3 regions of the Cryobacterium sp. Hz7 genome follow, and region 3 is predicted to be linked to each of the others. Evidence: predicted binding sites of a transcription regulator. Region 3 holds the regulator's gene; each other region holds the start of a gene.
What was found. The regulator LexA, encoded in region 3, represses DNA repair genes until DNA is damaged. The targets are predictions, from matches to a motif close to TCGAACANNTGTTCGA.
Positions count from the first base shown of each region.

Region 1 (10,271 bases), on a different contig from region 3:
CAGGAAAACCGGTGTGTCCGGTCGCCGCGGTGCCGCCGTTCCGGGGCCGCCGAAGCTCGCCCGCGGGACTTCTCCTGAGTTAGCACCCCACCGGTACCGCCAGCGGTACCCCCTGCACAAGCACCCCACCGGTACCGCCAGCGGTACCCCCGGCCCCAGCCGGTAGCGCGGGGCCGGCAGACTCGGCTATGCGCCGCGGAGGCGCTCGGCCAGGTAGGCGTCGAGCTTGTCGAGCGGCACGCGCTCCTGCGCCATGGTGTCGCGGTCACGCACGGTGACGGCCTGGTCCTCGAGCGAGTCGAAGTCGACCGTGACGCAGTACGGGGTGCCGATCTCGTCCTGGCGGCGGTAGCGGCGGCCGATGGCGCCGGCGTCGTCGAAGTCCACGTTCCAGGACTCGCGCAGCCGCGCCGCGAGGGACTTGGCCATCGGCGAGAGCGCCTCGTTGCGGGACAACGGCAGCACGGCGACCTTGATCGGCGCCAGGCGCGGGTCGAGTTTCAGCACGGTGCGCTTGTCGACGCCGCCTTTCGCGTTGGGCACTTCCTCCTCGTGGTACGCGTCTACCAGGAACGCCATCAGAGAGCGGGTCAGTCCGGCCGCCGGCTCGATCACGTAGGGAACCCAGCGCTCATTCTTCGTCTGGTCGAAGTAGGACAGATCCTTGCCGGATGCCTCCGCGTGCGTCCTGAGGTCGAAGTCGGTTCGGTTGGCAACACCCTCGAGCTCGCCGAATTCGCTGCCGCTGAAACCGAAGCGGTACTCGATGTCCACGGTGCGCTTGGAATAGTGCGAGAGCTTCTCGGCCGGGTGTTCGAACAGGCGCAGGTTGTCGACGTTGATGCCGAGGCCGGTGTACCACTTCAGGCGCTGGTCGATCCAGTACTGGTGCCACGTCTCATCCGTGCCCGGCTCGACGAAGAATTCCATCTCCATCTGCTCGAACTCGCGGGTACGGAAGATGAAATTTCCCGGGGTGATCTCGTTGCGGAAGCTCTTGCCGATCTGGCCGATGCCGAACGGCGGCTTCATGCGAGCAGCCTGCAGCACGTTGGCGAAGTTCACGAAGATGCCCTGCGCGGTCTCGGGGCGCAGGTAGTGCATGCCGGCCTCGTCGTCGACCGGGCCGAGGTAGGTCTTGAGCAGGCCGGAGAAAGCGCGCGGTTCGGTCCAAATATGACGGTTTCCGCAGTTCGGGCAGGGGATGCCGTCGATGCCGCCCTCGGGCGGGCGGCCCTTCTTCTCCTCGAATTCCTCCTCGAGGTGGTCTGCGCGGAAGCGCTTGTGGCAGCTCGTGCACTCGACCAGCGGGTCGCTGAAGACCTCGACGTGACCGGATGCCTCCCACACCTTGCGGGGAAGGATCACCGAGGAGTCGAGGCCCACCACGTTGTCGCGGCTGGTGACCATGAAGCGCCACCACTGCTTCTTGATGTTCTCCTTGAGCTCCACGCCCAGCGGCCCATAGTCCCAGGCAGACCGGGACCCACCGTAGATTTCACCGGCCTGGAACACGAACCCGCGGTGGCGGGCAAGGGCGATGACGGAATCGAGGCGGGAGAGGGCGGCCACGGGGCTCCAATGGTCGAGAGGGCGGGGGATCTGGAAAGCACACAGGACAGGCAGAAGCCGCCCGGCGCTCCGTCCATTTTAGGCGCCCGTCCGGAAGGTGCCGCCAAGCTGTTAGCCTTGCTAAGGATTTCCGCAGTCCTTGCGGGTACCTCAAAGGAGAGATCATGGGCATCAAGCCCCGAACGCCACACGATTCAGCCAAGCGGGGTGAGGAGCTGGACCGGGATCCCCTCCTGTTGCCCGTTGCTCTCGACCAAACCACCCACGACGCCGAGGAAGCCCACTGGACCCCCCTGAAGATCGGGATCTGGGGCGGCATCTCGCTGCTCGGCGGGCTGAGCTGGGTGATGCTCGCCGTCGTTCGCGGCGAGACCGTCAACGCCATCTGGTTCGTCTTCGCCGCCGTCTGCACGTACCTGATCGGTTACCGTTTCTACTCCAACTACATCCAGAAGCACCTGCTGCACCCCGATGACCGGCGCGCGACGCCGGCCGAGTACAAGGCCGATGGCAAAGACTTCGCGGCCACGGACCGCCGGGTTCTCTTCGGTCACCACTTCGCCGCGATCGCCGGCGCCGGACCGCTCGTCGGCCCCGTGCTGGCCGCCCAGATGGGCTACCTGCCCGGCACGATCTGGATCATCGTCGGTGTCGTGCTTGCCGGCGCGGTGCAGGACTACATGGTGCTGTTCTTTTCAATGCGCCGCGGCGGACGCTCCCTGGGTCAGATGGCCCGGGACGAGCTCGGCAAGGTGGGCGGCACGGCCGCCCTCGTCGCGACTCTGGCGATCATGGTCATCATCGTGGCCATCCTCGCCCTCGTCGTCGTCAACGCCCTCGCGGACAGCCCCTGGGGCGTCTTCTCGGTCTCGATGACCATTCCGATCGCCCTGTTCATGGGCGTCTACCTGCGCTTCTTCCGCCCGGGCCGGGTCACCGAGGTCTCGATCATCGGCTTCATCCTGCTGCTGGCCGCCATCATCGGTGGTGGCATGATCGCGGACACCGAGTGGGGCTCAACCTTCTTCGCCATTGAACCGCTGCCCCTCGCGATCGGCATCATCGTCTACGGCTTCGTGGCCGCCATCCTTCCGGTTTGGCTGCTCCTGGCCCCCCGGGACTACCTGTCCACCTTCATGAAAATCGGCACGATCGGGATGCTGGCAATCGCCATCATCATCGTCCGCCCCGAGATCTCGGCCCCGGCCGCCAGCGAGTTCGTGAACGGCGGCGGCCCCGTGGTGAGCGGCTCGCTCTTCCCGTTCCTCTTCGTCACCATCGCCTGCGGCGCCCTGTCCGGCTTTCACGCCCTGATCGCCTCCGGCACGACACCGAAGCTGATCGAGAAGGAACGCCAGACCCGGTTCATCGGTTACGGCGGAATGCTGATGGAATCATTCGTCGCCATCATGGCGCTCGTCGCCGCGCTGTCGATCGACCGCGGCATCTACTTCGCCATGAACTCCTCGCCGGCCCTGACCGGCGGCACCGTTGAGGGTGCTGTCACATTCGTGAACAGCCTCGGACTGACCGGTGTCAACCTGACCCCCGAGATGCTCACCGAGACCGCGAAGAACGTGGGCGAGGAGACCATCGTGTCCCGCACCGGCGGCGCCCCGACACTGTCGGTCGGCCTCGCCAACATCATGCACCAGCTTGTGGGCGGCTCGGGGATGATGGCGTTCTGGTACCACTTCGCGATCATGTTCGAGGCGCTGTTCATCCTGACCGCCGTCGATGCCGGAACCCGCGTGGCCCGGTTCATGTTGCAGGACAGCCTCGGCAACTTCTTCCCGAAGTTCAAGAACACCTCCTGGCGCCCGGGCGCCTGGGTCACGACCGGGATCATGGTCGCCGCCTGGGGTGCCGTGCTCGTGATGGGCGTCACCGACCCGCTCGGTGGCATCAACACCCTGTTCCCGCTGTTCGGAATCGCGAACCAGCTGCTGGCGGCCATCGCCCTGGCCGTCTGCCTGGCGATCGTGGCCAAGCGAGGGCTGTTCACGTACCTCTGGGTTGTGGCGCTGCCGCTGACCTTCGCCGCCGTCGTGACCATCTACGCGTCGTTCCTGAAGATCTTCTCGACCGTTCCCGCCGTGGGCTACTTCGCCCAGAATCGAGCGTTCTCCAACGCTCTGGATGAGGGACTCACCAGCTTCGGCACGGCGAAGACCGTCGAGGCGATGGAGGCGGTCGTGCGCAACACGATGGTGCAGGGCGTCCTTTCGATCCTGTTCGTCGTGCTGGCCATCATCGTGATGGTCACCGCCGTGCAAGCCACCTGGAAGTCCTACAAGTCCCGCAGCTTCGGCACCAACGAGGATGACGCGGTGGCGTCGCAGATGTTCGCCCCGTCCGGCTTCGTAGCCACTCCGGAAGAGAAGAAGCTGGCCGCACGCTGGGACACCCAGATCGCCCAGGCCAAGCTGGACAAGGCAGGGAGGACGACCCGCCGATGAATCTGCTCGCCAGTGTTCGCCACGCCGCGAAGAGCTTCGCCTGGTTCATGAGGGGGGTCATGGGTGAAGACGCCTACGACAAGTACAAGGCCCACCATGAGGCCCACGACGAATCGATTCATGACCCGGATGCCGCCGCCTGCTCCGGACCAGTGATGATGACGGAACGCGAATTCTGGCGCGACCAGACCGACCGCCAGGACATCAACCCCCAGGGTCGGTGCTGCTGAGCGGGTGCGCCACCATCGCCCAGGGCTGCCCCCGCGAAGGCTTCCTTCGCGGGGGCAGCCCTGTTTTCCTGTTTTCACCGGCGGCGCCGGTCAGTGCACGTATTCCAGCAGGTCGAGGCCGACCGCGCGCATCCCGTCGAGCACCGCGAGCCGGGACGAGAGGCGGGTGTCCGCGAAGGACATCGAGACCATGTAGGTCACCCCGGCGCGCGGGCCGCGCAGAATGCCGATCTCACTGCGCACGCCGGCATCCGTTCCGGTCTTGTTGACCAGCAGGAGGCCGTGATCTCCGGACCGATGCGCGAGCGGGTCGAGCCCGAACGCGCTGGCGACCATGGACAGGTCGGCGCCGAGCGACAGCCAGCCGAGCACGCGCTCACTCGCCTCCGCATCGACGACCTCCCCCCGGGCCAGCGCCGTGAACAGCCAGGTGAGCTCCTTGGCGCTGCCGACCGAGAGCTGAGGCGCGTCATCGGGACCGCGCCGGTCGCGCACAAGGTCGAGCAGGGCGGTGCGGCTGAGTCCGAGCTGCTCGGCGCGGGAACGCACCGCGTCCAGGCCGACTGCGCGGAGCAGCACATTGGTGGCCAGGTTGTCGTTGATGGCACCGATCAGCGCAGCGAGGTCGGCGATCGGCAGCGAGGGAGCCTGCAGGTGCTGCCAGAGGCCGGATCCGGCGACCGAATCGGACACGGTGCGATCGAGGATCGTGTACGCGCCGAAGTCGGCGTCGCGGAGCCGGGCGGCGACCTCGATCAGCAGAAGCACCGTGCCGATGCCGGCGGTGGGCATGACCACGTGGTCGTCCACGGAGAACAGTACCCGGCCGGTGACCAAATCGGTGGCGCGGGCCGAGACCTGCACCCCGTCGACCGCGAGGTCACCGAGCGCCTGGAACCCGCGGCCGAAGTTCGCCGTGGCGTCCACGCCGCCGTGCCTGCCGCGGCGCGCCGAGGAGTGGCGAGACCGGCGCTCTGAGTCCTGGGATGGCATGGCCACAGTGGGCAGGTCCTTACGTAGATTCGGGCTGCTCGACCCCGGTGACACGGGCTTACGGTCGCGCTGAGGTCACCAGATCGTAACGCGCTTTTCCGGGTCCAGCCAGAGAGCGTCGTCCGGGGTGACGCCGAACGCCGTATAGAACTCGTCGATGTTGCGCACGATCTGGTTGCAGCGGAATTCGTTGGGCGAGTGCGGGTCGATCGAGAGCAGGCGGACGGCCTCCTCGTCACGCATCTTGAGCTGCCAGGCCTGTGCCCAGGAGAGGAAGAAGCGCTGGGTGCCGGTGAGTCCGTCGATCACGGGCGGCGCCTGGCCGTCCAGCGAGATCAGGTAGGCCTTCCAAGCGATGGAGAGCCCGCCGAGGTCGCCGATATTCTCGCCGATGGTGAGTGCGCCGTTCACGTGGTGGTCGGGAACCTGATGCGGGGCGAGCGCGTTGAACTGCTCGATCAGGGAGCCGGTGCGCTCTTCGAAGGCCGTGCGGTCATCTTCGGTCCACCAATCGGTGAGTAGCCCGGTGCCGTCGTATTTCGAGCCCTGGTCGTCGAAGCCGTGGCCGATCTCGTGCCCGATGACGGCGCCGATCGCGCCGTAGTTGGCGGCGGAATCGCGGGCATCGTCGAAGAACGGCGGCTGCAGGATGGCGGCCGGGAAGACGATCTCGTTGAAGCCCGGGTTGTAGTACGCGTTGATCGTCTGCGGGGTCATGAACCACTCGTCGCGGTCGAGCGGGTTGCCGATCTTGCCCAATTCCCGCTGAAACTCGAACTCGCTCGTGGCGCGCACGTTCTTGATCAGGTCGGCCGGGTCGACCGAAAGGGTCGAGTAGTCCCGCCACTTGACCGGGTAGCCGATCTTGGGGGTGAACTTCTCGAGCTTGTCGAGCGCACGGGCGCGCGTCTCCGCGGTCATCCAGTCGAGTTCGGTGATGCTCCGGCGGTAGGCCTCGACCAGGTTGGCCACGAGTATGTCCATGCTCGCCTTCGCGCTGGGCTTGAAGTGCCGCTCGACGTAGATGCGCCCGACGGCCTCGCCGAGCGCCCCCTCGACGAGCGAGACGCCACGCTTCCAGCGCTCGCGCAACTGGGGAGTGCCGGTCAGGGTGCGACCGTAGAAGTCAAAGCTGGACTCGACGAAATCGCTCGACAGGAACGCGGCGCTGGAACGGATGATCTGCCACCGTAGCCAGTCCTTCCAGCCCTCGAGCTGGTCCTCGGTGAGCATCTCCGCCAGACCGGTCACGAAGCTGGGCTGGCGCACGACAACCTCGTCGAGAGCACCGGCCGGGCCGTCGAGCCCGTCAAGCCAAAGGTGCAGGTCGGCGCCGGCGGCCAACGCGGTGACCTGACCCCAGGTCTTGAGGTTGTAGGTCTTCTCGCTGTCGCGCGAGCGCACCTTGTCCCAGTGGTGAGTGGCGAGCTCGGCTTCGAGAAGGAACACGCGCTCGGCGCGACCGGCGGCATCCGGGGTGCCGACGAGGCCGAACATCCGGGTCAGGAACGCCTGGTAGGCCTCCCGGATCGCGGCGAACTTCTCGTCGCGGTAGTAGGACTCGTCGGGGAGGCCGAGCCCGCCCTGCTCGACGAAGACGAGGTAGCGCTCGGGGTCCCCCGGATCGTTGTCGACGAAGAGACCGAAGGCGCCGGGCACGCCCGCGCGCTCGAGGCGGCCGAGGGTGCCGAGCAGCTCGGGGATGGAGGTGACGGCGTCGACGATGGCGAGATCGGCCGCGAGCGGGGTCGCTCCGAGCTCTTCGACGCGGTCCTCGTCCAGGAAGCTGGCATAGAGGTCGCCGAATTTGCGCTCCTCGGTGCCGGGGGCGGCGGTCTGGGCTTCGAGGATGATTTCCCGGACGGCCTTCTCCGATTCCTCGGCGAGCAGGTAGAACGAGCCCCAGCGTGCCTTGTCGGCCGGGATCTCGCTGCGGGCGATCCACTTGCCGTTCACATGGCGGAAGAGGTCGTCCTGCGGACGCACCTCGAGGTCAAGTTCGTCGCGGTCGATTCCGGATGCGGTCCCCTGGTCAGTCATGCCTCCACCCTATTCGCTGTGACAGTGGCCGAGCTGGTAGAGACCTATCGGGTGTGCACACGGATGGCGGTGGACCTCCCGGCCCGCTGGTCGAGCGCGCCGAGACCCGGAGCTACAGCCCCACCGCCTTGCTCGGCAGTGCGATCAGTGTCTGTTCCGGGTCGTTCTCCACCGGGGGCCGCAGCCAGTGTTGCGTTCCGGTGCGGGTGATCTTCCAGTGCTGGTTGTGTAGCAGCAGGTGGTGCGGGTGGCAGAGCAGTACTCCGTCGGCGAGGTTGGTGTCCCCGCTGTCGGTGAGCCAGTCGTTGATGTGGTGGGCTTCGCTCCAGGCCGGTGATCGGTCGCAGCCGACCCAAAGGCATCCGCCGTCACGCACTGCCATCGTGGCGCGCTCTGCCTCGGTGAAGAGTCGTTCGTCACGGCCGACGTTGATGATTTGGCCGATGTCGTCGAATTTGATGCCGCGGGTGCCGGTGTCGCGGAGCAACCGGTCGATGGTTTCCTGCGAGATGGGGACCGGGTTGCCTTCGATCTGCCCGTGAGCGGCGGGTTCGGCGGCACCCGGCTCGGCGGGTTCGGCTGTGAGGGCCTTCTCGGTCACGATCACGCGCACCGCCGGGCGGCGTCCGCCGAAGACCCGGCCCGGGTCGGCCTCGCCGGCGACCTTCGGCAGCTGCACGAGGGAGTCCGTGTTGATCTGCTCGGTGCTGCGCGGGTCGTCCTGCATTTTTTGGGCCCAGGCGGCGCGTTCCGGGTCGACGAAGCGCACTCCGCCGCGGCGGGGGCTGGTGATGGAGTCGAAGGTGGAGAGCACGAATTCGCCGTCTTCGGGGGCGAAGAGCCCGTTCAGGCGCACGTTGTCATTGCTCAGCCGGTAGACCTTCAGGTAGCGGTCGTCGTGGGCCTGCTTCTCCCGGGCGGCGATGCCGGCCTGATCGAGGAGCCCAGCAGGGCGACGGCGTCGGCCGCCCGCCTGAGGTCATCCGCGAGGTTCGTCATGTTACGAGGATACCTGATGTCGTACAGGTAGTCGGGTATCTGTCACTTATTATGGACACTTTATTGCACTAGTTTCGAAGTCTTGTCTGGCAGCGCGGAGATTGGCTCGCCGGGTCTCGACAGGCTCGACCACCGGAAGCGGACACCGGGTGCGGAGGGGCTGAACTAGAGTTTTGGCATCACCATCACCGTGCTCCGCCCGCAGCCCATCGACCGCGAGATCCTGCGCCTCGCCATTCCCGCCGTCGGCGCGCTCATCGCCGAACCGCTCTTCCTGCTCGCCGACTCCGCCATGGTCGGGCACCTCGGCGCCGTTCCGCTGGCCGGACTCGGCCTGGCCGGCGCCGTGCTGCAAACGATCATCGGCCTGATGGTCTTCCTGGCCTACAGCACCACGCCCGCGGTGGCCCGCTGGCTGGGGGCCGGTGACCGCCGCCGTGCGGTCGCCGTCGGCATCGACGGACTCTGGCTGGCCCTCGGCCTCGGTGTGCTGCTCGCGATTGCGGGCTGGTTCGCCACCCCCCTGCTCGTCGGCGCGTTCGGCGCCGAGCCCGCCGTCACCGCCGCGGCCGTCAGCTACTTGGGACCATCGATGTTCGGACTGCCTGCCATGCTGCTCGTCTTCGCGGCGACCGGGCTGCTCCGCGGGCTGCAGGACACCCGCACCCCGCTGTGGGTGGCCGGGATCGGGTTCTCGGTCAACATCCTGCTGAATGCGGTGTTCATCTACGGCCTGGGACTCGGCATCGTCGGATCCGCCCTCGGCACGGTCGTGGCACAGTGGGCGATGGTCGCGGTCTATCTTGCCGTCGTCGGCCGCCACGCGCGCCGCGAGAGTGCGCCGCTGCGCCCGCATCGGGTCGGGATGTTGCGGGGCGCGGCATCCGGCGGCTGGCTGTTCCTGCGCACGGTGAGCCTGCGTGCGGCCATGTTGCTCGCGGTTTTCGTGGCCACGAGCCTCGGTTCTCCCGAGCTGGCCGCCTTCCAGATCGCGATGACCCTGTTTGCCACGCTCGCGTTCGCCCTTGACGCCCTGGCGATCGCGGCACAGGCGCTGGTGGGCCGGGGCCTCGGCGCCGGCAACCTGGCCGAGGTGCGCGCGGTGCTCAGGCGCTGCCTGGAATGGGGCGTGCTCAGCGGGTCCGCGCTCGGGCTGCTGGTGATCGCCGCGAGCGGCGTGCTCGGCCGACTGTTCACGAACGCGACCGAGGTCAGCGACCTGCTGCCGGCGGCCCTGATCGTGCTCGGGCTATCCGTTCCGCTCGGCGGGGTGGTCTTTGTGCTCGACGGAGTGCTGATCGGTGCCGGCGACGCGCGCTACCTGGCCCTGACCGGATTGGTGAACCTGGCCGCGTTCGTGCCGCTGGCCGTCGCGGTGCTGCTGCTGGCGCCGTCGGGACCAGCGGGACTGGCCTGGCTGATGGCGGCGTTCGCGTTCGGCTACCTCGGCGCACGCGGGGTGACGCTCGGGCTGCGCGCCCGGGCGGCGAAGTGGATGGTCGTCGGCGCCCGCTGACACCGGGGCAGCCCCGGCGCTGACGGCCGCGGCGACTCTAGCTGAAGGAGTCGCCGCAGGCGCAGCTGCTGCCGGCGTTCGGGTTGTCGATCGTGAAGCCCTGCTTCGCGATGGTGTCCTCGAAGTCGATCGAGGCACCCTCGAGGTACGGCACACTCATCTTGTCGAGCACGACCCCGACGCCGTCGAAGTCCACGACGACGTCGCCCTCGAGAATGCGCTCGTCGAAGTAGAGCTGGTAGATCAGGCCGGAGCAGCCTCCGGGCTGCACGGCTACGCGCAGGTTCAGGTCTTCGCGACCCTCCTGGCTAAGCAGGCTGCGCACCTTCAGCGCGGCAGCGTCAGTCAGGCCGACGCCGTGGGCCGGTGCGATGGGGGCAATGGTGTCGGTCATGAGACTCCTCGGACTTCACGCTGCATGGACGAGTCGGGACCGCTCCGCTTGAGCGTTTCGCCTGCGCG
Region 1 is NZ_SOFB01000037.1:74,749-85,019, forward strand. Features, by position in the region: gene E3N86_RS08445 (glycine--tRNA ligase) at 187-1,572, opposite strand; gene E3N86_RS08450 (carbon starvation CstA family protein) at 1,737-4,031, shown strand; gene E3N86_RS08455 (YbdD/YjiX family protein) at 4,028-4,261, shown strand; gene E3N86_RS08460 (serine hydrolase) at 4,352-5,260, opposite strand; gene E3N86_RS08465 (M13 family metallopeptidase) at 5,330-7,294, opposite strand; gene E3N86_RS08470 (DUF222 domain-containing protein) at 7,407-8,219, opposite strand; gene E3N86_RS08475 (MATE family efflux transporter) at 8,478-9,809, shown strand; gene erpA (iron-sulfur cluster insertion protein ErpA) at 9,847-10,203, opposite strand.
Region 1: a site for LexA is predicted at 8,313-8,328, ahead of E3N86_RS08470 (DUF222 domain-containing protein). Genes of this name have one in related genera too.

Region 2 (10,271 bases), on a different contig from region 3:
GCCCGCCTCGGACTCGGTGAGGCCGAGATCATCGAGTGGTCGTTCGCCGCGGAAGCAATGCACATCCCCTTTGACAAGACCCTGGGCATCCACCCGCAGGACGCGCAGTTCCTGGAGAAGGAACGTTGGGACCTCTCGCAGACGCCGCCCGCCAACCGCCCGCTGCTGCTGCACTACCACCCCCTCGTGATCTACCGCTTCCAGGTGCTCAAGCAGGCGGATGTCGTGCTCGCCCTCCTGCTGCAGGGTGACCAGTTCACGCCGGAGCAGAAACGTGCCGACTTCGACTACTACGACCCGATCACCACGGGTGACTCGACGCTGTCCGACGTCGTGCAGTCGATCATCGCGGCCGAGGTCGGCTACCACGAGCTGGCGCTCAAATACTTCACCTCGGGCCTGTTCGTCGACCTCGCCGATCTGCACCACAACGCGGCGGACGGCGTTCACGTGGCATCCGCCGGCGGTGTCTGGAGCGCGCTCGTCTACGGCTTCGGCGGCATGCGCGACCACGGCGGCAAGATCACCCTCGACCCGCGACTGCCTGAGACCTGGGAGGCGCTGACCTTCCGCGTCACGCTCCGGGGAACCCGGCTGCGCGTGGACGTGCGGCAGAGCGAGGTCAACCTCACGATCGAGGAGGGCGTCGACGTTATGCTGTCCGTGCGCGGTGTTTCCGTCATCGTGCGGATGGGCCTGCCCATCACGGTCGCGCTGACCCACCAGGGCCCGCGCGACCCGGGAGCACCCTCTCGGACCTTGGTCGAGGGCGGGCGACGGGCCGACGGCACCGTCATCACGTCCTCGATCCCGACGATCGCGCACACCACCGAGTTCCTGGAGCCGAACGACTAGTTCGCTTCCGCGGGGAGGGCCACGGCACATCGTCGGGGGCCCTCCCTCGTTTCTAGCCCTGGCCCCGGCCCCTCGTCCGTCGCTCTGGCAATAACCAATTCGACGGAGATTTCGCGATAGTGACCGCATTTCACATGAAGTAGGTCGATTTTCGTCAAAATCTCCGTCGAATTCGTTCGCGGCGTCGGCAGGCCAGTGCCCGGGGAGCCGGGAACCGGGACTGCTACCGAGTTACAGCGCCGCCTGGATGGCCGCCGCGTAGGCCTGGTAGCCGGCGGGGGTCGGGTGGAAGGCATCCGGACCAGCGAAGTAGACCCACGAGTCGACGTCTCCGATGCCGTGGCCCGCGAAAGCCGCGGACACGTCGACGTATTCGATGCTGGAGTTCGGTCGGATTGCCTGGGCCTGGGCTACGACGCCCTGGATGGTCTGGTTTAGCAGCATGGTTGCCCCGTTGAGCTGGGCGATCAGCGGGTTAGCCGAGGGGGCAAAGAGCAGCGGGTAACCGGTGACGACCACGTGGGCATTCGGGGCGGCCGCCGCGACGCGCGCGTAGGTGTCGGCCAGACGGGCTGTAAGCTCGCCGGAATAGATCAGGGCGCCGGCGGTGGAGATGGCGTTCCCGCACGCGACCGGATCCGCGGACGCGCACGCCGCCGCCACGCCGGCCACATTCAGATCGTTGCCGCCCACGGTAAGTGTCACCAGGGTGGTCCCCCGGTTCAGGGACGACAGCTGCGTGGTGGTCACAGTCCCGGTGGTGGCCAGGCTGCAACTGACGTTGCGCAGCAGGTTCGTGCCCTTCACCGCGTCCAGAAGGGCGGGGTAGCCGTTCGGGCTCTGCAGGCAGCTGTCCACGTAGTCACCGCCGCCTTGCCCGGCCGCGTAGGAGTCGCCCAAGGCGACGTACTTGTTGGCCGGGGCCGTGGGTGCGGCGGATGCCGGTAGAGCACCAGCGGCAAGCACGCCCGAGGCGGCGAGGATGGCGGCGAGGACGCTGGACAGGAGTCGGATTCGGGGTTTCATGGCCCGACTTTACTCGGATCTGCGCTCTAGGTGCAGGGTTGATTTCGGCACGACCTCAGCGACTCCGGCAAAGCGGCCTGGCGCTCAGCCAGCTCGGCTTTCTGGGCCGCCCGTGCTCACGGTGCCGACCTCACCAATTCGACGGAGATTTTGCCGGGATCACCCCGATCGGTGCGAAAAACCGGGTTCCGGAGCAAAATCTCCGTCGAATTGGTTCGCGCGCTCAGGGGATTGAATCGCGCGTCAGGCGGCAAGAACGTCAGGCGGTAAGGGGCACGTAGCGGTAATACTCGATGCCCTGGTCGTAGAAGTCGGGGCCGTTCGCGGTGCCGAGGTGGTCGACGACGAACTGGTCCTCGGCCGGGGCCGGCACGAGGTCACCGGGGCGCCCCTCGTGCAGCGCGATGTACTGCGCCTCGGTCAGGTCGACCGGGCCGTGCAGGGCGGTCTCGAAGTTGATGCGTGCGGCGGCGGCCTGCCAACCCTCGGCGACCCGCATCGGGAGAGCCTCGGCGGCGTCGCCGCTGCCGTAGCCGAGCGCCAGCCACTCCTGGCCGGCGAGCTCGAGGCCCTCCGTCAGTGCGTGCTGCAGACCGGATGCGAGCCACGCCGGCAGGGCGGCCGTGTAGAGGTTGCCCAGGTCGCGCATGGCGTCCGAGCCGAGGCCGAGCTTCTCGCTGACCAGGGTGTTCCAGACTTCGGTGCTGCGCAGGTGCTGGCGCAGGCGGCGGGACAGCGGGAAGACGTCACCGATGATCTCGCCGATGTCGGCCCCGTTTCCGTGGAACGGCGAGGGTGCGCACATCTCGGCGAGCAGGAGGTCGGCGTCGATCCCGGCATCCGCGCAGTGCGCGCGCAGCTGGTCGCGGCCCGATTCCTCGTCGGCCGCGAGCGTGAACAGGTAGGCCATCACCCAGCCGGTCGCCGGCATCTGGTGGTACGGGCGGTGCATGAACACCCGGTCGACCTCGTTGAAGTAATCGAGGGAATTGCCGGGGCGCTTTCCCAGCATGGCCGTCATCGCGTGGTGGGTCGCGTCGATGTAGCAGCTGGTCGAGTACCGGCCGTTGAACACGGGCAGGTCCTGCATCTGCCCGTCGTCGCGGGGCGGCTGCCCGCGGAAGCGCGCGAACGGCTTGCGGAAGTCGGCCACCCGGTAGTCGGAGTCGCTGCCGGACCCGGCCAGATTTACTTCCAGCAGTCGGGCCTCGCTTTCCAGGAGCACAGCGACGGCGCCTGCACCTTGGGTGGGCTCGCCGCTGCCGCCGCGAGCGTATTCGGCGATGTCGGCGGAGACGACGATGGCCTGGCGGCCCACGCCATCCGTCGCCAGGTAGCGCAGGGCGGCCTTGATGCCGTAGACGCCGGCGAGGCAGGCCTGCTTGAACTCGGGCACCTCGCAGTCGCGCGCGAGCAGCGGCATGCCATGGGCGGTGAGGGCATCGTTGACCATGCCCTTGACGATGACCGCACCGGCCGAGTTGTCGCTGCTGGATTCGGTGCCGAGGGCCAGGAGGCCGACCTGACCGGGGTCGATGTCGTAGTCGCGGATCAAACGCCACACCGCGTTCGCCGCGAGCGTGTAGACACTTTGGCCTGGGCCGCGCATGCGGAAGCTGCGTCCAACGACGTTCCGGACCTTCCCCCACGGCTGGTCGTTCCAGTCGCACCAGGCTTCGAGCTGCACCCGGTAGGGCGGCACGAACAGGGAGAATCCACTAATTCCAGGCGTCAACAGTTCCCTCTTCAGGTTTGGCGTGGTTGTTCACCCACACCGGGTCTCAAACGCACCACTCCATTATCAACGGATCGGTTGGTGAAAGTGGTGACCAGGATCAGATCGTCAGGCGGAACCGACCCGATCACGGCGGTGCGGCCCCCCGGGAAGCGACTAAAATCGAGTGAACCCGATCGGAGCACCACTGTGGACCAACCCATCGATGGTGGCGCCACCGCCGTGGCCCGCGCGCACAGCAACATCGCCCTCGTCAAATACTGGGGCAAGCGCGACGCCGCCCTGAACACGCCCGCGGTCGGCTCCATCTCGGTCACGCTCGACGCGCTCTACACCGACACCCGCGTCACCTTCACGCCCGGTCTGGTCGCCGATGAACTGTGGCTGGCCGGATGCCGCATCCAGGCCACGCGCATCAGTCACGTTCTCGACCTGGTGCGTGGGCATGCCGCCAGCATGGGCCTGTCCGCCGCCCGACTGAACGCCATCGTGACGTCGACGAACAACTTTCCGACCGGGGCCGGCCTCGCCTCGTCGGCATCCGGCTTCGCCGCCCTCGCGGTTGCCGCGTCCGGCGCCGCCGGCCTCACCCTGGCCGACCGGGAACTGTCGATCCTGGCCCGGCGCGGCTCGGGCTCGGCCGCCCGCTCGATCTTCGGCGGCTTCGCCGAGATGCACGCCGGCACCGCCGCCGACGGATCGGACGCCTACGCGGAAGAGCTGCTCGACCGGGCGGGCTGGCCGTTGGCGGTCGTCGTGGCGATCACCGAGCACGGCGAGAAATCGATAAATTCCACTATCGGCATGAACGAGAGCAAGGCCTCCTCGCCGTTCTACCAGGCCTGGCTTGACTCGGCCGACGACGACCTCAACGAGATGCGCTCCGCCATCCGTGACCGCGATTTCGCCCGGCTCGGGCAGCTCTCCGAGTACAACTGCCTCAAACTGCACGCCCTGATGCTCACGACCCGACCCGCACTGATCTATTGGAACGCCGCGACCGTCGCCGCGATGCACGCCGTGGCGGGTCTTCGCGCCCAGGGCGTGCCGGCCTATTTCACCATCGACGCAGGGCCGCAAGTCAAGGTGCTCTGCCTGCCCGGCGACGCCGCCGCGGTTCAGCGGGCGATGGTGCTCGTGCCCGGGGTGCTCGAGGCGCGCATCAGCGCGCTCGGCCCGGCCGCCTGCCGGCTGGAATGACCATGGCGACGACTCTGCCGACGCCTCCGCCGAAGCCGACGATCCGGGCGTCCGCGCCCGGCAAGCTCTTCCTGCTGGGCGAGTACGCCGTGCTTGAGGGCGCGCCGGCCCTGCTCACCTCCGTCGACCGACGCGTAGAGGTGACGGTCGACGAGTCACCCACGGGCTCCTGGCAGGTCAGCGCGTCCAATTTGGGCATCCGGAACCTGGTGTTGGGCACGGATGGCGCCCTCCCGGCCGGGCTCACCGACCAGCAGCGCGACCACCTCCGCGTCTTCGACCAGGTGCGCGTCGCCGTGCAGGCCGCTGCGCTGCAGGCGCGGGTGCTGCCGCAGAGTCAGGCCCCGCTCGCCATCACCATCGACAGCAGCGCGCTGTCCCGGGGCGGCCACAAGCTCGGCCTCGGTTCCAGCGCCGCCACCGCCGCCGGCCTGACCGACGCCCTGGCCCGCACCCTGGGCCTGACGCTCGACCGGGACGAGCTGTTCCGCCTGGCCCACGCCGCCCACCGCAGCGCGCAGAACGGCGCCGGCAGCGGCGGAGACGTGGCTGCGAGCGTGCACGGCGGGTTGATCCGCTATGCCCCGGGTGCCGCAGTGGTGCCTCTGCGCTGGCCGGAGGAGCTCTGCATCTCGGCCGTCGTCACCGGCGAGGGTGCGCTGACCACCCGCCTGGTGGGCCGCGTGGCCGACTACGCTGCCGAGAACCCCGCCCGGCACCGGGCCGACCTCGACCGGCTGAAACACCTCGCCGAACAGGCCGAGGCGGCGCTGGCCATCCCGGCCGATTTTCTGAGCCTCGCCTCCGACTACTTCGCGGCGCTCACCCAACTCGACGCGCATGCCCAGGCCGGCATCGTGAGCGAGCGACACCGTGAACTACACGCCCTCGCCCGGCGCAAGGGCGGCATCTTCAAGACCAGCGGGGCCGGCGGCGGAGACGTCGGTCTGGCCTTTAGCTACGCTGGAGAACCCACCGAGCGACTCGCCAGGGCACTCGCCCGGGCCGGGGCCTCCATCGTCCCGCTCGGCTTCTTCGCCGCCGGCCTACAGGGAGGCACCGCGTCATGAGCCGGTCCCGCATCCCCCGCTTCTACCAGTTGTCGGTCAGTGAACGCATCGCGCTCCTCCGGCAACGTGGTGTCCTGTCGACGGATGCCGCCGCGCACCTCGCAGACGGAACGTCCGCCCTCGACGTGGAGGCCGCCGACCGGTTGATCGAGAACGTGATCGGCGTCTTCTCAATGCCGATGGGACTCGGCCTGAACTTTCAGATCAACGGCCGGGACCACCTGGTGCCGATGGTGGTCGAAGAGCCCTCGATCGTCGCCGCGGTCAGCTCCGCGGCCCGGCTGGTGCGCCAGGCCGGCGGGTTCACGAGCGTCGCCGACGAGCCGCTGCTGATCGGCCAGATCCAGGTCGTCGACCTTATCGACCCCGAGCGCGCCCAGGCTGACCTGCTCGCGCGCGGCGACGAGCTCGTGGCGTTGGCCGACAGCGGGCATCCGAAAATGGTGGCGCGCGGCGGCGGCGCCCGCGGCATCGAGGTCTTCCTGCGCGGTGCGACGGCGCAGAACGGCGAACTGCTCGTAGTGCACCTGCTGGTCGACACCCGCGATGCGATGGGCGCCAATCTCGTCAACTCGATGTGCGAACGGCTCGCCCCACTGGTCGAGGAGATCAGCGGCGGCCGCGTGTTCCTGCGCATCCTCTCCAACCTCACCGACCGGGCCCTGGTGCGCGCCCGTGCTGTGATCCCGCACGCGCTGCTCGAGACCGCCGACTTCCCCGGCGAACGCGTGCGCGACGGTATCGTGCTCGCAAACGAGTTCGCGGCCATGGATCCCTACCGGGCCACCACGCACAACAAGGGCATCATGAACGGCATCGACGCCGTCGCCCTCGCCACCGGCAACGACTGGCGGGCGATCGAGGCGGCGGCCCACGCCTACGCCGGCCGCGGCGACGGCTACGGCCCGCTCACCACCTGGAGCGTGAACGACGCCGGCGATCTCGTCGGCGAACTGACCATCCCGTTGAAGGTCGGCACGGTCGGCGGCCAGGTGGAGTCGAACCCGGCCGTACGGCTCGCCCACACGATCCTCGGGGTGTCTTCAGCGCCCGAGCTGGCCGAGGTGATGGCCGCCGTGGGGCTGGCCCAAAATCTGGCCGCCCTCAAGGCCCTGTCGACCAATGGCATCCAGCACGGCCACATGCGCCTGCACGCGCGGGCCGTGGCGGCTGCCGCCGACGCCAGTGGAGCCCGGTTCGAGGAGGTCGTCGAGAGGCTCATTGCCGACGGCGAGATCAAGGTGTGGAAGGCGCGCCAGATCATGCAGGCCCTCGAAGAGAGCAGTGACGGCGACCGGGTTATTGAGCCGGCCGCGCCGGATGCCGGGTACGGCACCGCCGCCGTCGTCGCCTTGCCCGCGGCTCACCCCGCACCCACTGCCACCCTTACGCCCAGCGCTTCCGCCACGTGCGCTGCTGCCCTCACCCCCGGCGCCCCCGGCTCGGATGCCCACCTCGGCTACGGTAAAATCATCCTGATGGGCGAGCATTCCGTCGTCTACGGCTACCACGCGATCGCCGCGCCGATCGGTCTGTCGGTGCGCGCGCAGGTCACCCGCCAGGCGTCGCTCCGCGAACCGGTCATCGCCGACCGGGACGTCGACGGCTCAGTGCGCGAACCGATCCGAGCAGACCTCTCGCACCGGGTGGCGGCGCTGATCGTCACCCGGCTCGGCGTGTCCGACGCCGGCCTTCGGGTCGATGTGTTCTCTCACCTGCCGCGCGCCAGCGGCCTGGGTGCCTCCGCCGCGTTCGCGGTGGCATTGATCCGCGCCGTCGCCGACAGCTTCCAGCTCACGATCAGCGACGCCGAGGTCTCGAGCCTAGCCTTCGAGTGCGAACAGATCGTGCATGGCACCCCGTCGGGCATCGACAACACCGTCGCCACCTTCGGCCGGTCGGTTCTTTTCCAGAGATCGGATGCCCCGGGCGGCCACACGATCCGCGACATCTTCACTCCCCACCCGATCCCCATCGTCATCGGGCTGTCCGGGGTGGAGTCGCTGACGAAGCAGACCGTGGGCCTCGTGCGCGGCGCCTGGCAGCGCAACCCCGCGCGTTACGACGCGATCTTCAGCCAGATCGACGGGCTGGTGTTGGCCGGGGTAGACGCGCTCCGCCGTGGCGACATCGCCGAGCTCGGCGAACTGATGAACATCAATCAGGGACTGCTCAACGCGCTACAGGTGTCGAGCCCGGAGATCGAGTCACTCGTGGCAATCGCCCGCCGCGCCGGCGCCCTCGGAGCGAAGCTGACCGGTGGCGGGGGCGGCGGCGCCATGATCGCTATCGCCGAACCTGGCGGCACCGAACCGATCATCACCGCGATGCGCAGCGCCGGCTACACGACTTACCTCACCGAGATTCGCTGAGCACCCGAAATTCGAACCTGTATTTGAGGTATTCGGAGCTGGGCATCTTGCCATTCCCGACAGCGATAAAAGGCGATTATGGCAGTCGTCCACAGGTTTCACGCGTAGTTATCCACACCGGGCGTTCCAGTAATTATGCGGGCAAAAGCCACATTTCACTCTGCTGTCCACAGGGTTATCCACAAGGCTGTGGATAGACGTATCTTCGACGTCTGCCAGGCCGGCCTGCCCGCCTCGCGGCGCAGGTCTCAATCGGCGGCCCTACGGCGGGCCCACGCGCCCCGGCCACAGGTCGACACCCAAACCGTTCTCCAGACGGGCCACGGTCGCCAGGTCCGGCCAGGACCGTCCGTGCAGCACCGAGAGCAGTGTCGTGTGGTCTAGCCCGGCATCGCGCGCCACGGCGCGCACGCTCCGCTTGCCGATTGCGGCCTGCACGTTCACCGCGAACTGACGGGCCACCTCGCCGACGGCGCCCGCCGACGGCACGTCGGGCCACCCCACCACGAGGTCACGGGGAGCAGGTCGCGCCGGTCTGGACATAGCCCGAGCGTAGACGACGGATGTCCCCCTCGGATCGCCCACCCAACCCGTCAGTCGAATCCACGGTGGTCGGGCTGGTCGAGACCCGGTGAGCTGCTCTCTGAACTTGTGAACAAACCTTCGAGATAAAATCTGAATCTAGTCTCTAAATACTGACAGACTCTCGACTCTGTGTTCGCTTTGAGGTATCCTCGTATCATGATCAATCTCGCGGATGACCTCAGGCAATCGGCCGAGGCCGTCGCCCTGCTGGGTTCCTCGAGTGCCGATTATGAGGCGCTGGCTGATGCCGCAGTATTGTCCGGTCAGAAGCAGATCGCGGCGGCTCGCCGCCTGCTCGACACCCGCGCCGCGTGGATGGCCGGCACCATCGCCCGGCGGTCCCGGCCGGAGTTGGGCCACTCCGGGTTGGCGGCGCAGCAGGGGTTTCTCTCGCCGGAGGCCCTCATCCAGAAGTGGACCGGCTCCTCGAAGGGCGACGCCTACAAAATGGTCGCCGTCGGCACCATGATGGCTGATGCCGAAGCAGCCGAGAAGCAGGTCGAGGCGGCGCTCTCCTCGCCCGACAGGGATGCCGCCGAGGTCGCCGAGTTCGAGTCGAAGGTGCCGTGGCAGGCTCCGATCGCCCGGGCCGTCACCGCCGGAACCCTCTCCGTCGACGCGGCCGAGTCGATCCGCTCAGGGCTCGGCCAGATCGACGCGGCAGTTAGCGCGGAGAAGCTCCGGGTGGCCCTGGCGGCGCTGCTCACCGAGGCCTCGTCACTGAATGCCGATCAGGTGTTCAAGCAGGCGAGACGGATGCGCGACCGGCTCGATGAGGCCGGCATCGCCGCCCGCGAGAAGCAGGCCCACGACGACCGCTACCTGCGGGTCTACCGGCTGGGCAACGGCAACGTACGCCTGAACGGGCTGTTCGCGCCCCAAGACGGCGAGTTCGTGCTCTCCACCTTCGACTGAGCAGGTCAACGAACACGGGCCGGCCGAACCGGCCGCTCACGGGCAGATCGAGGGCAACCCTTTCCCCATCTCCCAGGAAACCATCGACCGGCTGCTCTGCGACGCCGGCACCCGCGGCATCAAATTCGACGACAACGGCCAGATCATCAACGTCGGCCGCGACGAACGACTCTTCACCGAGAAACAGCGCGCCGCGATGGCCGTGCGTGACGGCGGATGCCTCTGGATCGACTGCGACAGATCACCGGCCTGGAGCGAAGCCCACCACACCAACGAGTGGTTGAAAGGCAACGGCTACACCGACCTCGCCGACGGGGTACTCCTCTGTCATCCCCACCATCTGCTGCTGCACAACCAGCATTGGACGATCAGCCGCACCGGAACTCAGCATTGGTTGCGGCCACCGGTGGAGGTTGACCCGAAGCGGACACTGATCGCTCTGCCGAGCAAGCGGGCGAACCTGTAGGGCGGGACGGGTCGCCGGGTCTCGACGGGCTCGACCACCGGGGCTGA
Region 2 is NZ_SOFB01000058.1:121,711-131,981, reverse strand. Features, by position in the region: gene E3N86_RS16380 (glycoside hydrolase family 65 protein) at 1-855, shown strand, start outside; gene E3N86_RS16375 (SGNH/GDSL hydrolase family protein) at 1,087-1,881, opposite strand; gene E3N86_RS16370 (hydroxymethylglutaryl-CoA synthase family protein) at 2,141-3,616, opposite strand; gene mvaD (diphosphomevalonate decarboxylase) at 3,806-4,816, shown strand; gene E3N86_RS16360 (mevalonate kinase) at 4,819-5,886, shown strand; gene E3N86_RS16355 (hydroxymethylglutaryl-CoA reductase, degradative) at 5,883-8,258, shown strand; gene E3N86_RS16350 (helix-turn-helix transcriptional regulator) at 8,520-8,801, opposite strand; gene E3N86_RS16345 (DUF222 domain-containing protein) at 9,000-9,758, shown strand; gene E3N86_RS16340 (hypothetical protein) at 9,955-10,224, shown strand.
Region 2: a site for LexA is predicted at 8,910-8,925, ahead of E3N86_RS16345 (DUF222 domain-containing protein). Genes of this name have one in related genera too.

Region 3 (10,271 bases):
CCATGAGCGCGGCCGGCGGGCCGGGTGCCGCAGTGCCGACGGGCGCGAGGGCAGGCATCCGCTCGGTCATCACGGCCGGCATCGCGGCGGGCACGAGCTCGTCCTCGAGGCGTTGGGCATAGATCTCGTTGAAGCGCGCGGTCAGCCGTTCGGCCAGACGGCGGGAGTTGGCGAACACGATCGAGGAGGTGTGCGCCAGCACCTCGTCGACGATTGCCTCTTCCACATGCGGCCAGATGGACCCGGTCTGTGGGGCGGCGGCGGCCGTCGAACCCTCCCGCACCGGTGCCGGGCCGACCTGGCTCATGTCGTCGACGGGAACGACCACGCTGAGGTCGAATCGTTTGGTCGACACCGGTGCGACGATCTCCACCGGTGCGGACCCTCCGAGGAACCGGGCGACCTCGGCGGCCGGTCGCACGGTAGCCGACAGTCCGATGCGCTGGGCCGGGCGGGCGAGCAGGTCGTCGAGCCGTTCCAGTGAGACGGCCAGGTGCGCGCCGCGCTTGCTCGCCGCGACCGCGTGCACCTCGTCGATGATGACCGTGTCCACGGCGCGCAACGATTCCCGCGCCGCCGAGGTGAGCATGAGGAACAGCGATTCTGGCGTGGTGATCAGGATGTCCGGCGGCGTTTTGACCAAGCTTCGGCGTTCCGTGGCCGGAGTGTCCCCCGACCGCACGCCGACGGTCACCCGGGGCGGGGCGAACCCGAGACGCTCGGCAGCCTGGACGATGCCCACCAGCGGGGCCCGCAGATTGCGTTCCACGTCGACGCCGAGCGCCTTGAGCGGCGAGATGTAGAGCACGCGGGTTCCCGGCGCGGTGACCCGGTCAGGACGCGCCGAGGCTTCTGAGACATCTGCGGCCTCCGCAGTATCCGCGGCCAGGCGGTCGATGGCCCAGAGGAACGCGGCGAGAGTCTTACCTGACCCGGTGGGGGCCACCACCAGCGCGTGCGAGCCCCGAGAGATGGCGTCCCACGCCCCGAGCTGGGCCTCGGTGGGTGCGGCGAAGGCCTGCGCGAACCAGGCGCGGGTGGCCGGGGTGAATCGGTGCAGAACCTCGTTCATACGACTATCCTCGCCGATCCGCCTGAGCCGGGCCACTCGAACCAATTCGACGGAGATTCTGAGCTAAAACGGGCTTTCCCGGACATCCAGGACCGATTTTGCCACAATCTCCGTCGAATTCGTTCGTGGCGGAGGCGGGGGCGCGGGCGGAACGCGGAGCGCGGGGCCCGGAACCCGGAGCCCGGAACCGCCGACGATGGAAGAGGCCGCCTAGGCGGAGGGCAGCAGCTGCACGGTGAGGGAATCCACCTGGGTGGCGATGACGTCGCTCGATGACCAGCGAGCCGCGAGCCGGGCGAGGGTCGCGTCGAGCTCGATGCGGGTCAGGCCGTCCACGAGCTCGAGACGCACAATTAGTTCCGGTCCGGCGAGGCGGGCGGCCGGGTCGCCGGGGGCCAGCTCAACCCCGAGCACACTCAGTTCGGTGGACACGGAGTCGGCAAAGGCATCCGCGACGTCGCGACTGGCATAGCTGGGGGTCCAGGGCAGGGACTGGGCGATGGCCCACAGGGCCGGGCGCCGCACCACGAACTCGGTGGGCGCGGTCGGATCGAGTACGACCAGATCGGTGTTCTCCTGAGCCGCGGCCAGCGCGACGCGCACGCCGTCGGCCGGGACCGGCCGGGCCTGCGTGTTCCACGCCGTCATCGCCGCGACCGAGGAGAACACGGGAAGCACCGTGCGGCCGTCGGGCCCGGCCACGGTGATGATCGACAGTTCCTGGGTCTTGTCGACGCGGAGGCCGGCCTCGGTGGTGCCCGATTGGCCGAGTTCGGTCACCAGGGGAACGAGCAGCCGTGAGCCACGGATGGCGTCGACCACCGTCTCTTCGCCGGCCTCCCGAGCCTGGAAGCGGCGCACGGCCGCCAGCAGCGGCTCGGGCGCGAGCCCGTCGTCGTCGCTGTGCATGTTGGGCTCAAACTGTCGTCCCTCCCACGGTTGCCCGGCGGAGTCGCCCCCTCCGGGTCCGCCGGGAAGGCCGGTGGAGCCGAGGTTACGCGCCCGCGACATCCAGTGCCTCGCTCAGGGTGAACGCCCCCGCGTAGAGGGCTTTTCCGACGATCGCGCCCTCGAGTCCGAGCGGTACAAGTTCGCGCAATGCGCGGAGGTCGTCGAGGCTGGAGATGCCGCCGGAGGCGACGACCGGTCGGTCAGTGCGCTCCATCATCTGGCGGAGCAGGTCGATGTTGGGGCCTTGCAGCGTGCCGTCCTTGGTCACATCGGTGACGACGTAGCGCGAGCAGCCAGCCTCCTCGAGACGGGCGAGCACCTCCCAGAGGTCCCCTCCCTCCCTGGTCCAGCCGCGGGCGGCGAGGGTGGTTCCGCGCACGTCGAGCCCGACGGCGACGGCGTCCCCGTGCCGGGCGATGACCTGCGCCGCCCACTCCGGGTTCTCCAGTGCCGCGGTGCCCAGGTTGATCCGGCTGACGCCCGCGTTCAGGGCCGCGTCCAGCGACGCGTCGTCGCGGATCCCGCCGGAGAGCTCGATCTTCACGCCCGTGACCTCGCGGATCACAGTGCGGATGACATCCGTGTTGTTGCCGCGACCGAAGGCCGCGTCGAGGTCGACGAGGTGGATCCACTCGGCGCCCTGGCGGGCCCAGTCAAGTGCCGCGTCGACGGGGTCGCCGTAGTTGGTCTCGGTGCCGGCTTCGCCCTGGGTCAAGCGAACGGCCTTGCCGTCGGCCACATCCACGGCGGGCAGCAGAACGAGACGGAGGGAAGGGGTATGCACAGTCATGGGTGTCCTCGGTTGGGAATGGTCGCGGCGACCGGGTCAGTCAGGGAAAAGTCAAGGTCAGTTCTTGACTGTGCCGAGCCAGTTATGGAGCAGACGGATGCCTGCCTCACCGGATTTCTCCGGGTGGAACTGGGTGGCGGTAAGCGGTCCGTTCTCGATGGCGGCCAGGAAAGGTTGTCCGTGCTCGGACCAGGTGAGAATCGGTTTCGGGAACGGCGGCATGACGTCGAGGGACCATTCCTGGGCGGCGTAGGAGTGCACGAAGTAGAAGCGCTCCTGCTCGAGGCCATGGAACAGCGTCGAGCCCTCCCCCGGCGTGACCGTGTCCCAGCCCATGTGCGGCAGCACCGGCGCCGTCAGCTGCGTCACGGTGCCGGGCCATTCGCCCAGCCCCTCCGTGTCCACGCCGCGTTCGACGCCGTGCTCGAACATGATCTGCATGCCCACGCAGATGCCCAGCACCGGGCGTCCGCCCGCGATCCGGCGGTCGATGATCTCGTCGCCGTGCACCGCCTTCAGAGCCTGCATGACGGCGCTGAACGCGCCCACGCCGGGCACGACGAGCCCGTCGGCCTCAAGCGCCTGACGGCGGTCGCCGGTCAGCCTCACCTCGGCCCCGGCGAGTTCGAGTGCCTTGACGGCGGAGTGCACGTTTCCGGTGCCGTAGTCGAAGACAACGACGCTGGTCACAGCGCACCCTTGGTCGAGGGGACGCCGGACACCAGCGGGTCGAGCGCCTTCGCCTGGCGGAACGCGCGGGCGAACGCCTTGAATTCGGCTTCGGCGATGTGGTGCGGGTCGCGGCCGCCCTGCACGGTGACGTGCACCGTGAGGCCGCCGTTGAAGGCGATAGCCTCAAACACGTGGCGCACCATGGAGCCGGTGAAGTGGCCGCCGATCAGGTGGAACTCGAAACCGGCCGGCTCGCCCTGGTGCACGAGGTAGGGGCGCCCGGAAATGTCGACGACGGCCTGTACGAGGGCCTCGTCGAGCGGCACGACGGCGTCACCGTAGCGGGAGATGCCGGATTTGTCCCCGAGAGCCTGCTTGATCGCCTGGCCGAGCAAGATGCCGACGTCCTCGACCGTGTGGTGCACATCGATCTCGATATCGCCGCGGGCGCGCACGGTGAGGTCGGTCAACGAGTGTTTCGCGAAGGCCGTGAGCAGGTGATCGAAGAACGGGACCGACGTCTGGATGTCCGACTCACCGGTGCCGTCGAGATTGAGCGACAGGTCGATGCTCGACTCGCTGGTCTCGCGCTGCAGGTGGGCGAAACGGGGCGAGGTGGTCGCGAAAGAGAAGCTCATACGACTAGTTTATTGGCCCGCGCCGTTCACGGCCGCCCAAGCGCCTCGAGGGCGTCGAGGAACGCCGTGGTCTCGGCCTCGGTGCCGGCGCTGACCCGCAGGTGGCCCGGGATGCCGACGTCGCGCACAAGGATGCCTTCCGCCAGCAGCGCCTCGAAGGTGGCCCGAGGGTCCTCAACGCCGCCGAACAGCACGAAGTTGCTCGCACTGCGCAGCGGAGTGTAGCCAAGCCGGGCCAGTTCGCTCACGATGCGGTCCCGCTGCCCGCGGATGTCGTCGACCATGGCAAGCATCGCGGGCGTGTGGACGAGCGCGGCGACCGCGGCAGCCTGGGTGAGCGCGGACAGGTGGTAGGGCAGACGAACCAGGCGGAGGGCATCCGTCACGGCGGGATCGGCGGCCAGATAGCCGACGCGCACACCGGCGAAGGCGAACGCCTTGCTCATGGTGCGGGACACCAGCAGGCGCTCCCGGCCGGGAAGCAGGCTCAGGGCGGTTGGCGCGTCATCCGTCCCGAACTCGGCGTACGCCTCGTCGACGACAACGATGCCGTCGCTCGCATCGTAGACGGCCGCGATCGTTTCCAGGGACAGGGGCGTGCCCGTGGGGTTGTTCGGCGAGCAGAGGAAGACGAGGTCAGGGGCAACCCGGTCGACCCACTCGAGCGCCGTGGCCGGGGAGAGTTCGAACTTTGCGTCACGACCGCCCGCGATCCAGCGGGTGCCGGTGCCGGAGGCCAGCAGAGGGTACATGGAGTAGGTCGGCGCGAAGCCGAGCACGGACCGACCCGGGCCGCCGAAGGCCTGCAGCACCTGCTGAAGAACCTCGTTGGAACCGTTGGCGGCCCAGATGTTCTTTCGGGTGAGGCCGTGACCGAGATAACGGGCGAGGGAATCCCGCAGCTCGGTGAACTCCCGATCGGGGTATCGGTTCACGGTCGTGACCGCCACGGCCAACGCCGCCACGATGTCCTGCGCCACCTCAGCCGGGATGCCGTGGGTGTTCTCGTTCACGTTGAGAGCCACCGGCACGTGCAACTGCGGCGCCCCATAGGGAGTGAGTCCGCGCAGATTATCGCGAAGGGGCAGATCGTTGAGACTGGTCACTCCCCCAATATTACCGGGATGAGACCGGCGGGGGCTCGCCGCGGGTAGTTCACAGGTCGTTCGGAAGCGCCAGCCGCTGACCGGGCTGCACGCTGTCGGACGGCAGCTGATTAAGGCTCACAATCTCGGCGATCACCTCTCGCGGATCTGACGTGGGCGCTATTGTCTCGGCAAGTTGCCAGAGCGACTGCCCCGACTTGATGGTGACGTAGTCGAAGGCCGAGGCCACGTGAGCGACGGTCGAGTTCTCGGCGGCGGCGATGCCTCCGTTGAGGGCGACGGCCAGAGCCACGGCCACGAGCGGAAAGGCAGCCAGGGACGTGAAAACGACGCGACCGCGCCGGGTGAGTCGGAGCCGGGTGCGTCCGGTCGCGATGGGGGCGCCTCGTTCAAGTGCAGTGCTCATGTGATACCTCCTGTGAGAAGACGCATCCGACTCTCGGCCGGGAGAGCCGGATGCGAACTTATGTTCCGAATGTATATTCGATTATTCGAACAATCAAGCTTTATTCGGTAGTTTCTGAAATATTTATTCCGACCCACTCGAATACATGTTTGTTTAATGAGCTCAACGCGGATACAGTTTCGATTGTTGATTGACACTCAATCAGGCACCCCCGACATTCGCGCGAATCGGCGGCATTCGCTGCTTGCTGCCAGCGCATCAATCAAAACGAGGAGCGACGAACGTGGCACAGAACACCAGCGGTCCCCGCGACAAGGGCGGCACCAGACGGCGCAAGAGCCTCAGCGAGAAGCAGCTCGCCATCCTCGACGTCATCCAGCGCTCGGTCAGCCAACGCGGCTATCCGCCGAGCATGCGCGAGATCGGCGACGCCGTCGGCCTGTCGTCACTGTCGAGCGTCACCCACCAGCTCAACCAGCTGGAACTGAGCGGTTACCTCCGCCGAGACCCGAACCGTCCCCGAGCACTGGAGGTGCTCATCGAGATTCCGCAGGCGCCCGAAGACACGACGGCCGGAGCCTCGGAAAGTTTCCACACCGGAGTGCAGGTCGGCGACGCCGCCATGGTTCCGCTCGTCGGTCGCATCGCCGCCGGCATCCCGATCACCGCCGAACAGCAGATCGACGAGATTTTCCCGCTACCCCGCCAGCTGGTGGGCAAGGGCGATCTGTTCATGCTCAAGGTGTCGGGCGAATCGATGATCGACGCCGCCATAATGGACGGCGACTGGGTCGTCGTGCGGCAGCAGAAGACCGCCGAAAACGGTGAAATCGTTGCAGCCATGCTCGACAACGAGGCAACCGTCAAGGTCTTCCGCCAGCGCGACGGGCACACCTGGCTGCTGCCCCGCAACACCAACTTCGAACCCATCGTCGGCGATCACGCCGAGATTCTGGGGAAGGTTGTGGCAGTGCTGCGGTCGGTTTAGGGCATCAGCACTCAAGCACATCAGCATTTCAGGCGGACTCTTGGTCTCGACGGTTTCGACGGTTTCGACCAGCGTCGTGGAGACGCGCGCGTGTTGAGTCACCATGGTTATTTCGGTCGGGTCTTGTGAGCCGGGTCTTGTGGGCCGGGCACGAACACTGTTCTTGGTGTCGTGCCCGGCTTTTGTGTGGGTGGAGGCGCGGTCAGGCGGAGACGGAGGAGGTCAGGCGGGCGCGGAGGATGCGGGTGGCGGCGAGCATGTTGTGCAGGGACTGGACGGTTTCGGTGTAGCCGCGGGTTTTGAGGCCGCAGTCGGGGTTCACCCAGAGCCGGGTGGCCGGGATGGCCGCCGCGGCGCGCTCGAGCAGGTCGGTGAGTTCGGACACGCTCGGCACACGCGGCGAGTGGATGTCCCACACTCCCGGGCCGATACCGTGGTCGAAGCCCTGGGACCGGATATCGCCCACCACCTCCATGCGAGAGCGTGCCGCCTCGATGCTGGTCACATCGGCGTCCAGGTTGCGGATCGCGTCGATGACCACCCCGAACTCCGAGTAGCAGAGGTGGGTGTGGATCTGGGTGGCCGCGGCCGCACCGGCCGTCGCCAGGCGGAAGGACCCCACCGACCAGTCGAGGTATTCCGCCTGGTCCTTCTGCTTCAACGGCAGCAGCTCCCGCAGCGCGGGCTCGTCGACCTGGACGATCTGAATGCCGGCCGACTCCAGGTCGGCGATCTCGTCCCGGAGGGCCAGGGCCACCTGCCTGGCCGTCTCGCCCAGCGGCTGGTCGTCGCGCACGAACGACCACGCGAGGATCGTGACCGGACCGGTGAGCATCCCCTTGACGGGCTTGGGCGTCAGCCCCTGCGTGAACGCCGACCACTCGACCGTGATGGGCCGCGGCCGGGACACGTCACCCCAGAGGATCGACGGGCGCACGCACCGGCTACCGTAGGACTGCACCCAGCCGTTCTCGGTGACCGCGAAGCCGTCCAGGTTCTCGGCGAAGTACTGCACCATGTCGTTGCGTTCCGGCTCCCCGTGCACGATCACGTCGAGGCCGATGTCTTCCTGCAGCGAGACGACCCGACGGATTTCGGCGCGCATCAGGTCCCGGTAGTCCGCGGTTTTCAGCACCCCCCGTACCAGCTGCGCCCTGGCCCGACGGATGTCCCCGGTCTGCGGGAAGGATCCGATCGTGGTCGTCGGCAGGAACGGCAGCCCGAGGGCCATCTCCTGGGCTGCCACTCGGGCTGCGTAGGCGCCCCGGGTGAAGTCGCCCGGAGCGAGCGCGTCGGCGCGCACCCGAACGGCGCCATCGTGGACTCCGGGAGCCACCCCCCGCGCGTCGAGGGCCGCGGAGGCCGCAGAGAGGTCGATCTCGATGGCACGGCGACCCAGACTGAGGCCGCGGGCGAGTGTGGCAACCTGCGCGACCTTCTGATCCGCAAAGGCCAGCCAGGTCTTCAGGTCGTCGTCCAGCGCCGATTCGTCGTCGACGTCGTGGGGAACGTGCAGCAGCGAGGTAGAGGTGGAAACCGAGATCCGCGGCGAGAGGCGGACCAGGCCGGCCGCCGTGTCGAAGGCGGCGGCCAGGTCGCCGCGCCAGATATTGTGGCCGTCAATGACGCCGGCCACGAGAGTGGTCGTGTTTAGTCCGGGGGTCTCCGCCGGCACGCTTCCCCGCACGAGGTCAAGCCCGATGGCTTCCACCGGGGTGATGGCAAGAACGGGTAGGGCGTCGTCGAGGCTGCCGTACGGCGCGGCGACAAACAGGGCGGGACGCTCGGCGAGGGCGCCGAGGGTGTTGTAGGCGAAGCGGAGGCCGGCGAGGGCATCCGTTCTCGGGATGTCGATGCTCTCGCTGACCAGGGCAGGCTCGTCGAGCTGCACCCATTCGGCTCCAGCGGCGCGCAGCCGCTGCAGGAGGGCGGCGTAGACCGGCACAAGGTCGTCGAGGCGGTCAAGCGGACTGAATCCGGCCGGGGCCTCGTCGCTGGGCTTGCTCAGCAGCAGGAAGGTGACCGGGCCGACGATGACGGGCCGGGTCAGGAATCCGGCCGCCTTCGCCTCCTCGAATTCGCGCACCAGGCGGGTGCCGGCGAGGGTGAACTCGGTCTCGGGGCCGATCTCCGGCACCAGGTAGTGGTAGTTGGTGTCGAACCATTTGGTCATCTCCAGCGGCGGATTCTCCCCTTCGCCGCGGGCGAGGGTGAAGTAGCCGGCCAGGTCGAGGTGGCCGTCCGCGCCCCGCAGATGCGCGAACCGGGCGGGGACGGCGCCCACCGTGCTCAGGGCATCCAACATCTGGTCGTAGTAGGAGAAGGATTCCGGGATGGACGAGTCGTCCCGGCCGAGTCCCAGCTGCACGAGGCGCTTCCTGGTGCTCTGGCGCAGGGCGGCCGCGGTCGCTTCGAGCTCGTCGGCGCTGACCGATCCGGCCCAGAACGCTTCGACGGCCTTCTTCAGTTGGCGGCGCGGCCCGATGCGCGGGTAGCCCAGGATGGTGCCGGCGGGAAAGGCGGGAAAGGCGGAAGTGTGGGTCATGAGTTCTCCTTGACGGGGTGAGGGGCAGGCAGTGCGGAAGCAGGCAGGGTGGGGGTGAGCAGACCGCAGCCGTCGAGCACGGCGAGCACGGTCTCGTGCTGGTTGAAGGCGTAGAGGTGCAGCCCGGGGGCACCGCCGGCGATGAGTTGCCGGGCCAGTTCGGTGGCCTGACGGATGCCGATCTCACGCTGGCCTTCCTTCGTCGGCTCCACCTCGAGCGCGATCGCCAGCTCGGACGGCAGTTCCTCGCCGGACAACTCGAGGATGCGGCGCAGGCGGGCCGGGCTCGTGACCGGCATGATCCCGGGCAGGATCGGGAATTCGACCCCGGCGGCACGGGCTCGCAGGATGAAGCTGAGGTAGTGGTCGGCGTGAAAGAAGAGTTGCGTGATCGCCAGGTTGGCGCCGGCGGCCTGCTTGGCCAGGAGCGCGTCGATGTCCTGGGTGGCCGACCGGGAGCGCGGGTGGCCGTTCGGGAAGGCGGCCACGGCGATGCGTACCTTCTCCCGTTCCCGCTTGATCGTGCGGGCGGCAGGGAGTCCCGGGATCACGGCCTCGCGGTACGGCACCCGCTCGGCCTGCACCCGGTGGATCAGCTGCACCAGTTCCGCGGCGCTGCCCAGGTCGCCGAGGAAGGCCTCACCCTCCCGAATGCCTTCCGGCGGGTCGCCACGCAGGGCCAGGAAGCTCCGCACCCCGGCGTCCAGAAACTCCCGGATCAGCTGGCTCGATTCCGCGTTGGACGAGCCCACGCAGGTGAGGTGGGCCAGCGGGTCCACGGTGGTGGTGCGCAGGATGTGGGTGAGCACGTCCAGAGAGGAGCGCCGGGAGGAGCCGTTCGCACCGTAGGTGACCGAGATGAATTCCGGGCCGGCCGCGGCCAGCCGCTCGATAGTGGCGTGCAGCACGGAGGTGGCAGCATCCGATGTGGGCGGATACAACTCGAATGAGAACGGGATTTTCCGGCATGCAGGATCCGAGGTGTGGGGCATTGCTCCTCATTCGACAGTTGCCAGTGTCAGTCACCGGGGGCCGGGCGACCGCGGACCGCCCGGCAAGCCAGGCGGGCGTTCGCGGGCGGGTGCCGGGCTCGGCTGTCGCTC
Region 3 is NZ_SOFB01000035.1:26,789-37,059, forward strand. Features, by position in the region: gene E3N86_RS07625 (ATP-dependent helicase) at 1-1,072, opposite strand, end outside; gene E3N86_RS07630 (SseB family protein) at 1,283-2,083, opposite strand; gene priA (bifunctional 1-(5-phosphoribosyl)-5-((5-phosphoribosylamino)methylideneamino)imidazole-4-carboxamide isomerase/phosphoribosylanthranilate isomerase PriA) at 2,067-2,813, opposite strand; gene hisH (imidazole glycerol phosphate synthase subunit HisH) at 2,871-3,503, opposite strand; gene hisB (imidazoleglycerol-phosphate dehydratase HisB) at 3,500-4,123, opposite strand; gene E3N86_RS07650 (histidinol-phosphate transaminase) at 4,150-5,229, opposite strand; gene E3N86_RS07655 (LysM peptidoglycan-binding domain-containing protein) at 5,279-5,635, opposite strand; gene lexA (transcriptional repressor LexA) at 5,919-6,623, shown strand; gene metE (5-methyltetrahydropteroyltriglutamate--homocysteine S-methyltransferase) at 6,826-9,168, opposite strand; gene E3N86_RS07670 (methylenetetrahydrofolate reductase) at 9,165-10,160, opposite strand.